Variovorax paradoxus: one gene and its partner. The main gene of each other region encodes a partner of the protein of the gene in region 2 in a complex. Links are inferred from orthologs where the notes say so. Each region holds a gene or a part of one and is shown on either strand. Other genes may lie near its edges.

Evidence for each region.
Region 1: the proteins of xseB (region 2) and xseA are in contact, whole or in part, in a cryo-EM structure (PDB 8TXR), measured with the Escherichia coli proteins. The link is inferred for Variovorax paradoxus from one-to-one orthologs.

The regions. Positions count from the first base shown.
Region 1 is NZ_LR743507.1:3,132,650-3,138,710, reverse strand. The notes cover bases 2,273-5,212. They hold xseA (exodeoxyribonuclease VII large subunit), read right to left. Parts: upstream 4,428-5,212; coding sequence 3,117-4,427; downstream 2,273-3,116. Other genes in these bases: AACL56_RS14385 (MotA/TolQ/ExbB proton channel family protein), read left to right, coding at 4,747-5,212; AACL56_RS14395 (superoxide dismutase), read right to left, coding at 2,486-3,067; AACL56_RS14400 (DUF192 domain-containing protein), read left to right, coding at 2,273-2,406. Also shown: icd (NADP-dependent isocitrate dehydrogenase), read right to left, coding at 1-946; AACL56_RS14410 (cell envelope biogenesis protein TolA), read left to right, coding at 1,166-1,489; AACL56_RS14405 (hypothetical protein), read left to right, coding at 1,645-1,842; more of AACL56_RS14400, read left to right, coding at 1,942-2,272; more of AACL56_RS14385, read left to right, coding at 5,213-5,379; AACL56_RS14380 (ExbD/TolR family protein), read left to right, coding at 5,480-5,905; lpxK (tetraacyldisaccharide 4'-kinase), read left to right, coding at 5,906-6,061. UniProt on the Escherichia coli protein: Bidirectionally degrades single-stranded DNA into large acid-insoluble oligonucleotides, which are then degraded further into small acid-soluble oligonucleotides.
Region 2 is NZ_LR743507.1:2,442,163-2,447,412, forward strand. Bases 2,355-5,250 are described here. They hold xseB (exodeoxyribonuclease VII small subunit), read left to right. Parts: upstream 2,355-3,617; coding sequence 3,618-3,884; downstream 3,885-5,250. Other genes in these bases: AACL56_RS11030 (aromatic ring-hydroxylating oxygenase subunit alpha), read right to left, coding at 2,355-3,384; AACL56_RS11040 (polyprenyl synthetase family protein), read left to right, coding at 3,881-4,801; dxs (1-deoxy-D-xylulose-5-phosphate synthase), read left to right, coding at 4,823-5,250. Also shown: AACL56_RS11015 (DUF2796 domain-containing protein), read right to left, coding at 1-179; AACL56_RS11020 (sulfurtransferase), read right to left, coding at 230-1,138; AACL56_RS11025 (DMT family transporter), read right to left, coding at 1,180-2,097; more of AACL56_RS11030, read right to left, coding at 2,245-2,354. UniProt on the Escherichia coli protein: Bidirectionally degrades single-stranded DNA into large acid-insoluble oligonucleotides, which are then degraded further into small acid-soluble oligonucleotides.

The sequences.
Region 1 (6,061 bases), 690 kb from region 2 along the record:
GCGCGTCGGACACGTAGTCACCGTTGAGGTTGAGCGTAGCAATCACGCTGTACTCGGCGGGACGCAGAAGAATCTGCTGCAGGAACGCATCGGCGATGCTGTCTTTGACGGTGATTTCCTTGCCAGACTTCGGATTCTTGAACTTCATCCAAGGCCCGCCATCGATGAGCTCGGCGCCGAACTCCTTGGCCGCCAGGTTGTAGCCCCAGTCACGGAAGCCACCTTCGGTGAACTTCATGATGTTGCCCTTGTGCACCAAGGTGACGCTGGGCTTGTCGTTGTCGATGGCGTACTGCAACGCCTTGCGCACCAGGCGCTCGGTGCCCTCGATCGACACGGGCTTGACGCCGATGCCCGACGTCTCGGGAAAGCGGATCTTCTTGACGCCCATTTCGTCCTGCAGGAACTTGATGAGCTTCTTGGCCTTGTCGCTTTCGGCTTCGAACTCGATCCCCGCATAGATGTCTTCCGAGTTCTCGCGGAAGATGACCATGTTGGTCTTGTGCGGCTCGCGCACCGGGCTGGGCACGCCCTTGAAATACTGGATGGGCCGCAAGCAGACGTACAGGTCGAGTTCCTGGCGCAACGCGACGTTCAGCGAGCGGATGCCGCCACCGACGGGTGTGGTGAGAGGGCCTTTGATGGAAATGACGTAGTCGCGCACCGCCTGCAGCGTTTCCTCGGGAAGCCAAACGTCGGGGCCGTAGACCTTGGTCGACTTCTCTCCGGCATAGACCTCCATCCAGTGGATCTTCTTCCTGCCGCCGTAGGCCTTGGCGACTGCGGCATCGACCACCTTCAGCATGACGGGCGTGATGTCCAGGCCGGTGCCGTCGCCTTCAATGAAAGGAATGATCGGTTCGTCAGGCACATTGAGCGAGTTGTCGGCATTGACCGTGATCTTCTGACCTTCGGTCGGGACTTTGATGTGCTGATAACTGGTCATGAGGGGGTTCGGCTCTGGGGATCGACTTAATTTTGACGAGTGTCAGCGAATTCAGACACGGGGTGGATTCGCTGTACAGACTGTGAACAAATCGCTGTACATTTTAGACGCAACCCATCAGCGGGCGTTTGTCAACCGGCGAGCCAATGGGCTCGTTAGTGGCTGACCTTCTGCTCGCCGGGAGGCGTTTCCAACCAATTCTCGATAGAGGAATCATCAATGAGCAAAGTTCTCGCAGTCATGATCGCCGGCCTGTTTGCCGCCGGTGCATATGCCCAAAACCCCACCGGCACCACGCCCGAGCAAGGTAACGCCAGCAACAGCAAGTCGCAACAACGCGCTGAAACGAAGAAGGCTGGCAAGCCCGCTGGTCAAGTCAAGGCTGCTGCCGGCGACGAAGCCAAGACGCCCGAAGGCGGCGCCATCGGTGCCGACAAGGCCGCTGCCTCTGGCGAGAAGCGCGCCGAAACCCGCGACCAACGTCGTCGCAACAAGGACGGCAGCATCAAGCGCAAGTCGACCCAAGGCGGCACCCCGAACTGATTCGGCCGGCCTCCCGAAAAAAGCGCTCCATCGGAGCGTTTTTTTTTCGCCCATCGTCGTGGAATGACTGTCAACCGCTTCGTGCAGGGTCCGTTGAATGTCTACCTTCCGAGGGGAAGGGCTATCCAGATCAACGAATTTCAAAGGATTTCTCCATGAACAAGCTGCTCGCAGCCCTGGTCGCCGGCCTCTTCGCTGCTGGTGCTTTCGCTCAACAAGCCGAACCCGCCAAGGCCGCTCCCGCAGCGCCGAAGGCCGCCAAGCACGCCACTGCCAAGAAGCACGTTGCCGCCAAGAAGCACAAGGTCCGTCACGTGGCCAAGGCTCACACCGCCGCTACCAAGAAGGTGTAAGCTTTCCAGCCCACCGGCAATGCCCGCATCAGCGGGCATTTTTTATTGGCATTTTTTGAGTTAGGCGGGGCCTCGATCCCGTCCTGAAAGAGTCGTCCGATGTTCAAGCGTCTCGCCGCCCTGCTCCTCGTGTCCGCGTCCTTCATGACGTCTTCGCACGCCCAGCAGCAACAGCTTCCCCAGACCGACCTGCAACGCACGCAGCTGTCGATCGGCCTCTACAAGATCGACACGCAGATCGCGCAAACCCCTCGGCAACGCGAAATCGGCCTGATGTTCCGCAAGGAGATGCCGCAGGCAGAAGGCATGATCTTCGTCTTCGAGCAACCTGCCACGCAGTGCTTCTGGATGCGCAACACCATTCTTCCGCTGACCGCCGCGTTCGTGGCCGACGATGGCCGCATCGTCAACCTGGTCGACATGCAGCCGATGACCGAGAACTCGCACTGCTCGCTGGAACCGGTGCGATACGTGCTCGAGATGAACCAGGGTTGGTTCGCCAAGAAGAACATCAAGAAGGGTGCGAAGATCGGCGGCGAGCTGTTCGCGGCCACCAAACGCTGAGTTCCTGCCGCCTCCAGGCGGGAAGAGCGCAAAAAAAGCCGACCCGGAGGTCGGCTTTTTCGTTGGGCGAAGCTCGGTATCAGCCGAAGTTCTTCGCCGCGAAGTCCCAGTTGGCCAGCTTGGCCAGGAAGGTCTCGACGAACTTCGGGCGCAGGTTGCGGTAGTCGATGTAGTAGGCGTGTTCCCAGACGTCCACCGTCAGCAGCGCGGTGTCGGCGGTGGTCAGCGGCGTGCCGGCGGCGCCGGTGTTCACGATGTCCACCGAACCGTCGGCCTTCTTCACCAGCCACGTCCAGCCCGAGCCGAAGTTGCCCACGGCCGACTTCACGAAGGCTTCCTTGAACGCGTCGTAGCTGCCCCACTTGGCATCGATGGCCTTGGCCAGCGCGCCGGTCGGAGCGCCGCCGCCTTGCGGCTTCATGCAGTTCCAGAAGAAGGTGTGGTTCCAGATCTGCGCAGCGTTGTTGTAGATGCCGCCGCTGGACTTCTTGACGATCTCCTCGAGCGTCATCGACTCGAATTCGGTGCCCTTCTGCAGGTTGTTGAGGTTCACCACGTAGGCGTTGTGGTGCTTGCCGTAGTGGTACTCGAGGGTTTCCTTCGAATATTCGGGGGCCAATGCGTCGAGTGCGTACGGCAGGGGTGGGAGCACATGTTCCATGGTTTTTTCTCGTGGGTTGGTTGTGGGAATCAAGGATTCTAGGAATTAATCATCGCGGTCGCGTCGGACGCGTTCCCGTCGCATCGCTCCAAGTGACGGTCATGTCGACCTCGCCATCGGCCAGCCGTGCCGTGACCGCGTCGCCGGCCTTGAGTTGCCTGGCGCTGACGATGGCATGACCATCCGTGTCGGTCAGCCACGCATAGCCACGCTGCAACACCAACGCGGGGTCGAGCAACCGCAGGCGCAGCGCCACGCGCTCGAGGCGCTCGCGTCGCTGGGCCAGCGCACGCTCGAATTTCAAAGGGAAGTCGGAGGCGATGACACGCGGCACCTGCGCCAGCCGCTGACGTCGCGACAGCACGGCGTACTGCAAGCGCTGCGCATGGTGTGCAAGCCGAAGCTGCTGCCGCGCGACAAGGTTCGAGGGACGGCCCAGGCGCCCCGCCGCCTGGTCAAGCCGCTGTCCGAGCGCGTCCAGACGACTTCCCAGCGCATCGTTCAATCGTTCATCCAGCAGATCGATGGCTCCGAGCCACAGGTCGCGCGGCGCGCTGACGAGCTCGGCCGCGGCCGTCGGCGTGGGCGCACGCAGGTCGGCGCAGAAGTCGGCGATGGTGAAGTCGGTCTCGTGCCCGACCCCGCTGATGAGCGGCACCGGGCTCTGCACGATGGTGCGCGCCAGCGTCTCGTCGTTGAACGCCCAGAGATCCTCGATGGAACCTCCACCCCTCACGAGCAGGATGACATCGACCCTGGGTTCGTCGAGTGCGTAGAGCGACTGCAGCGCACGCACCAACTCGCCGGGCGCGTTGGCGCCCTGCACTGCCGCCGGAGCGAGCACGACCGGAATGTGTGGAACACGCCGCCGCAATGCCGTGACGACATCATGCAAGGCCGCGGCGCCCAGCGACGTGACGACACCGACCGCGCGCGGCATCGCAGGCAGCGCCCGCTTGCGCGCCGGATCGAAGAGCCCTTCCGCCTCGAGCCGCGCCTTGCGCTGCATGAATTGCTCGAACAACGCACCTTGCCCGGCACGCCGGAGGCTTTCGACCACCAATTGCAGATCGCCGCGCGGCTCGTAGACGGCAAGGCGTCCACGCACCTCGACCTGGTCGCCGTCACGGGGAGAAAAATCGAGCAGCCCGGCTGCGCGGCGGAACATCGCACAACGCAGTTGGCCAGACTCGTCCTTGAGCGCGAAGTAACAATGTCCACTCGACGCGCGAGAAAAGCCCGAAATCTCGCCACGAACTGTGACAGGGTTGAAGCGCGCATCGAGGGCGTCCGCGACCGCTCGGCAGAGGGCGCCGACCGCCCAGATGCGCGGCCCCGGGGCGGAATTCGTATCACGCATGCTCACCGCTCGCACGCATGGCGCGATGCCACTCTTCCACAACGAGCAACACGCCCCGCGCTCACCACTCGAACGCTAGTACAGGCGCACGGTTCCTCGTGCAAGCCATTGATTTCATTGAATAAAGTGCTGCTCAAAATTCAGTCGTTCCAGCGAAACGGCCATCCCATGCGGGTTCGGGCCGGTTGCGCGGCAGGTTAATCACAAAGTTATCCACAGAATCTGTGCGTCCCCGCCGACACCGAAAGTAGGTGCGTGCCGATGGTTGGCTCAGTGGATAATCGCCGCGCATTTGCAGTCTACGGACCGGAGGATTTTCTTGTTTTCCATCATAGTTGCCGCGGGTTGGCCGATCTGGCCCTTGCTCGCTTGTTCGGTCATTGCGCTCGCGCTGGTTATAGAACGTTTCACGAGCCTGAAGACCGTGAGGGTGCTGCCGCCGAAGCTGCTCGACGAAACCATCACCGTGTCGCACGGCGCCATTCCCGGACCTGACGTGGTGACCAAGCTGGAACGCAACTCGATGCTGGGCCAGGTTCTGGCCGCCGGACTCCGGGCGCTCAACGCCAACCCGCGTTGCACCGAAGACGACCTTCGCGCAGCCATGGAAGCCTCTGGCCGCACGGTGGCGCACAAGCTGGAACGCTACCTTCCGGCACTCGCCACCATCGCCTCGGCCGCTCCGTTGCTGGGCCTGCTGGGTACGGTGATCGGCATGATCGAGATCTTCGGCTCGCAGTCGCCCGGCAGCGGAGCCGTCGGCTCGGGCAACCCGGCGCAGCTGGCGCACGGCATCTCGATCGCGCTGTACAATACCGCCTTCGGCCTGATCGTGGCCATTCCGACGCTGATCTTCTGGCGCTACTTCCGCAGCCGCGTCGACGAATACCTGCTGAACCTCGAGTTGTCCGGCGAGCGCTTCGCCCGCCACCTGAACGCGCTGCGCAAATGACGGCCCTCACGCTTGCGAGAGCGCATGCGGCGCAGTCAGACGGGGGCGCGTCCGCTTCCTCGAGGCGGCTTGGCGGAGGCCGGTCATGACCCGAGGGCGCATGCAGTTCCGCCACGGTGCGCGCGACGAGCCTGAGATCAACCTGATCCCGTTCATCGACGTGCTGCTGGTCATCCTGATCTTCCTGATGCTGTCGACCACGTACAGCAAGTTCACGGAGATGCAACTGCGGCTGCCGACGGCGGACGTCGACGCGCAGCGCGACTATCCTAAGGAAGTGATCGTGGCCGTGTCGGCCGATGGCCGCTACTCGATCAACAAGACCCCGGTGGCCGATCGCAGCGTCGAGACCGTGACCGCGGCGCTGGCGGCCGCAGCCACCGGCGGCAAGGACAGCGTGGTGATCATCAGCGCCGACGCCACCAGCCCGCACCAGGCCGTCATCACGGTCATGGAAGCCGCGCGCCGCGCCGGCCTGATGCAGATCACCTTCGCAGCGCAGTCGACGGCGCAAGCCGGACACTGAGTGCCTGCCGACGGCCGAAGCAGCACCGGCGCGGCCTCGGCCTCACGGCTGCAGGCCGCCTGGCTGCGACGTGGTCCGCTGGCCTGCGCGCTGTGGCCGCTGTCGCTGCTTTACGCAGCGCTCTTCGCCTTGCGGGGCCTGCCCTATCGCCTCGGA
Region 2 (5,250 bases):
GCATCGGTCTTGGGCGCGCGTTCGAAGCCGACGATGTTGTCCAGCGGCGACTCCATGTCGATCACCACCGTGGGGCCGTCGATGGCCACGTCGAGCTTGAGCTGGCCGTGAACGTGCGCGTGCTGCTGTTGCGCCTGGGCCGGCAGGAACGGGGCGGCCGCGAAAAGTGCGGCGGCCATTGCGAGACCGGCGGTGCGTTGCAGTGTCCGGAATCGTCGATTCGTCAATGTCATGGTTCAGCGCCTTGCCGGGTCGGCAGCCCCGGCGTGTTGCTCCATTCGCTCCAGCTGCCGGCATAGAGCGCGGTCGTCCCCAGACCCGCGATCTGCATCGCGAGCAGGTTGGGCACGGCGCTCACGCCACTGCCGCACTGATGGACAACGCTCGCCGGGTCCCGGCCCCCGAGCAGCGATTCGAACTCGGCGCGCAGTTGCGAGGCCGGCTTGAACTTGCCGTCTGGGCCGATGTTCTCGGCGAAGGGGCGGTTGAGTGCCCCCGGGATGTGACCGGCAATCGGGTCCAGAGGTTCCACCTCGCCGCGGTAACGTGCACCGGCGCGTGCGTCGATCAGGTTCTGGTCAGGCTGGCCGAGCCGGCGCACCACCGTGTCGGTGGTGACGAGCTTCGCGATCGGTTCGCCGGTGACGAAGTTCGACTGGAAGCGAGCGGGCTCCTCGCGGCCCGTGACTTCGCCGCCCGCGGCCTGCCAGGCCTGCAGGCCGCCGTCGAGCACGGCCACGGCGTCGTGGCCCATCCACTTGAGCATCCACCAGAGGCGCCCGCAGTAGTTGGCGCCGTTGCGGTCGTACACCACGGCCTGCATGCCGTTGGCAAAACCGATGCTCGACAGCCATTGCGCGAACTTCTCGCGGCTGGGCAGCGGATGGCGCCCGCCCGAGGCCGGAATCCCGTCGTCCTGCGCCACCACCACGTCGCCATGCGCGCCGGGTGCGCCATGCCTGGCGCTGAGGTCGGTGTCGAGGTTGGCGTAGTGAGCGCCCGGAATGTGCGCGGCGGCGTACTGCTGCGCGCCTGCCTCGGGCTTCATGAGATCGAAGCTGCAGTCGAACACCATGTGCGGGGTGTCGCCCGCCTGCAGCTGCTGGAACTGTTCGACGGAGATGAGGGTGGTGTACATGGTGCTTGCTCCTTCGAAAAGTGACGTCGTCGTTGCGTCTGTCAGTGTTCTTCCGCCGGCGCCTTGGGCACCGCCCGTTGTCGCAACACAGTTGCAGCAATGCCGCTGGCGATGATAAGGGCCATGCCGCCCCAGCCGGCGGCGTCGATGCGCTCGTGGAACACCAGCACGCCGTAGAACGCAGCGAAGACGATGCCCGAATACTGCAGGTTCGCGACCACCAGCGTACCGGCCTGGGTCTTGGCCGTGGCGTAGGCGCGCGTCATGCAAAGTTGTCCGAGGGCGGCGAGCAGGCCGATCGGCAGCAGCCACAGCGCATGCTGCCATGTCCATGCGCTGCCGCCCGAAAACCCCGTGGCGGCCGTGGCGAAAGCGCCGGCCACGGCCGAGCCGACCGCGAAGTAGAAGACGGTGCGCAACTCGGGCTCGCCGATGCGCGACAGCGCCACCACCTGCATGTAGGCGAAGGCGGCGGTCAGGCCCGACAGCAGGCCCAGCATGCCGGCGAAACCCTCGTTGCCGCTGACGCTGGGCTTGAGCATGAGCACCACGCCCACGAAGCCCGCGAGCACCGTCATGGCCAGCGCGCCCTGCAAAGGCGGTCGCTGGACCCGGCCGTCGCGCCCGGGCACCGGCACCCAGGCCAGCAGTGCGCCGCCCACGAGGAAGGCCGCGACCCACACGCTGCTCATGTAGTTGAGCGTGACCGCGGTGGCCAGCGGCATGTGCGCGATCGCATAGAACCACGCGCCCAGCGACACCACGCCGATGGTGCTGCGCCATGCGTGCATGCCGGGGTACCTGGTGGCCAGCGACACCCCGCGGCTGCGCGCCAGCAGCCACAGGAACACGATGCCGATCAGGCCGCGTCCCAGGACCATCTCGCCGCTGTTGAACCACTCGGAGGCGATCTTGACGACCACGCTCATCGTGGCGAACAGAAAGGCCCCCAGCACCATCCACAGCGCTTGCACTATTGGCTCTCCCCCAGACTTCGCGCACTTCGTGTCGCTTCTCCTGCCCCCTCGCCGGGGGCAACACCGGCGGCCCGGCGAAGCCGGTTCCGCGGTGTTCCCCGAACACCCGTCGATGCCGCGTTCATCGGCTCAGGCGTTCTGCATCGCGCTGCGGTACCACTCGTGGAACTGCTGCATGCCGTCTTCCATCGGGCTCTGGTAGGGGCCGGTCTCGTTGTCGCCGCGCAGCATGAGCGCGCGGCGGCCGGCGTCCATGCGCTCGGCGATCTCGTCGTCTTCCACGCAGGTTTCCATGTAGGCGGCCTGCTGGGCCTCGACGAACTCGCGCTCGAAGGCGACGATTTCCTCGGGATAGAAGAACTCGACCATGTTGAGGGTCTTCGTCGGGCTGACCGGGTGCAGCGTCGACACCGTGAGCACGTGCGGATACCACTCGACCATCACGTGCGGGTAGTAGGTGAGCCAGATGGCGCCGTACTTCGGCGGCTTGCCTTCGCGGTACTTGAGCAGCTGCTCCTGCCACTTCTGGTAGACAGGGCTGCCCGCGCGGCCGAGCCGGTTGGCCACGCCCACCGTCTGCACCGAGTAGCGCGGCTTGAACTCCCAGCGCAGGTCGTCGCAGGTGACGAATTGCCCCAAGCCGGGGTGGAACGGGCCGACGTGGTAGTCCTCGAGGTAGACCTCGATGAAGGTCTTCCAGTTGTAGTTGCACTCGTGCAATTCGACGCGGTCGAGCGCGTAGCCCGAGAAGTCGAGATCGGCTTGCGGTCCGAGTCCGGCCATGTCGGCGGCCACGTCGGGGCCGCAGCCGTCGGCGTTCTTTTCGAACAGCAGTCCGTTCCACTCGGTCAGCGGGTAGTTGTGCAGGTTCAGGCAGGGGTCCTGCTCGAAGTGCGGGGCGCCGATCAGCGTGCCGGTGGTGCGCGAGTCGCTCGCGGCATAGGTCCAGCGATGCAGCGGGCAGACGATGTTGCCGCCGGTCTGGCTGTCGAGCTGGCCCCGGCCCTTCAGGATCAGGGCCTGGCGGTGGCGGCACACGTTGGAGATCAGCTCCACGCCCTTGGGCGTGTGCACCAGCGCGCGGCCCTGGTGCTCCTGGGGCAGCGTATGGAAATCGCCCTTTTCGGGCACGGCCAGGCGATGGCCGACATAGCGGGGCCCTCGCGCAAAAAGGTTCTGCATTTCGCGGGCATAGAGGGCCTCGTCGAAATACGCGGAAACTGGAAGTTGGCTCGCGGCCTGCTGCAGTTGAAGACTTAAATCAGACATGGAGGACCTGACCAAGCTCCCCACAGGGAGAGAAGAAGAAAAAAGAACGGAAAGGCGCCGCCTGTGTGGTTCGGCGGCCCGAAGAGGGTGCTGACTTCGTCAACGAGAGAAGTTCGCATTGTACCCGGGGGGCACTTTTTTGCCCCTCGCCTTTTTGTCCGGCTTCGGGGTGCCTGCGGCGGGCGCCCGGGTCACCGTCCTAAAATGCCCGGTTTCACCCACGTTTCGCTTGCATGCCCAAGGTGCCTTCTCCTTCCCCGACCAGCCCGGCGGCAACGCCCGATACCGGCCCGCTGCCTGCCAGCTACGAGGCCGGACTCCAGGAACTGGAACAGCTGGTGGCGGAACTCGAATCGGGCCAGCTGCCGCTCGACCAGTTGCTCGGCAGCTACCAGCGCGGCGCCGCGCTGCTCGCCTTCTGCCGCGACAAGCTGCAGGCGGTCGAGGACCAGATCAAGGTGCTCGACGCGGGCAGCCTCAAGGCCTGGGCGGCCGAATGAGCGCCGCGACGATGAATCCCCCCCATTGGGACGCGAAGACCCTGGCCGGATGGAGCGAACCCCACCTGGCGAATGTCGAATCGGCGCTGTCGCGCTGGGTCGGCGTCGATGCGCCGGTGCTGCTCGGCGACGCGATGCGCTATGCCGTGCTCGACGGCGGCAAGCGGCTGCGGCCGCTGCTGGTGCTGGCGGCCAGCGAGGCCGTCGGCGGCAACACTGTCGCGGCCCTGCGCGCGGCCTGCGCCACCGAGCTGATCCACGCCTATTCGCTGGTGCATGACGATCTCCCGTGCATGGACAACGACGTCCTGCGCCGCGGCAAACCCACGGTGCACGTCAAGTTCGGCGAGGCCGACGCGCTGCTGGCCGGCGATGCGCTGCAGGCCCTGGCCTTCGAGCTGCTCACGCCCGAAGGCGACGAGATTCCACCCGCGATGAAGGCCTCGCTGTGCCGCCTGCTCGCACGCGCCGCGGGCAGCCAGGGCATGGCGGGCGGCCAGGCGATCGACCTCGCCAGCGTCGGCATCGCACTGAACGAAGCGCAACTGCGCGAAATGCACCGCCTGAAGACCGGCGCGCTGCTGCAGGGCAGCGTGGAGATGGGCGCTGCATGCGGCCCTGTCTCATCGGCCGCGCTGGCTGCGCTGCGCGACTACGGCGCGGCCATCGGCCTCGCGTTCCAGGTGGTCGACGACATCCTCGATGTCACCGCCGACTCGCAGACCCTGGGCAAGACCGCCGGCAAGGACGCAGCGGCCGACAAGCCCACCTACGTCTCGCTGCTCGGCCTCGACGGCGCGCGCGCCCAGGCCCGCCAGCTGCTGGCCGACGCGCTCGCCGCGCTGGAACGAAGCGGGCTGGCCGACACCGCAGCGCTGCGCGCATTGGCCCACATGGTGGTCGACCGAGATCGCTGAGAGAGAAAAGAACAACCCTTCATGGCTCCGCTGCTCCCCACACTCCACGACCCCGCACCGATCCGCAAATACGACCGGGCCCAACTGCGCCAGCTCTCCGACGAAGTGCGCGCCTGCGTGCTCGACAACGTCTCGCGCACCGGCGGCCACCTGAGTTCCAACCTCGGTACCGTCGAACTCACGGTCGCGCTGCACCATGTGTTCAACACGCCGCACGACCGGCTGGTGTGGGACGTGGGCCACCAGACGTACCCGCACAAGATCCTGACGGGCCGGCGCGAGCGCATGCCCACGCTGCGCCAGATCGGCGGCATCTCGGGCTTTCCGCAGCGCACCGAGAGCGAGTACGACACCTTCGGCACCGCGCACTCGTCGACCAGCATCTCGGCCGCCTTGGGCATGGCCATGGCCGCGAAGCAGAAGGGCGAAGACCGCCACACCGTGGCCAT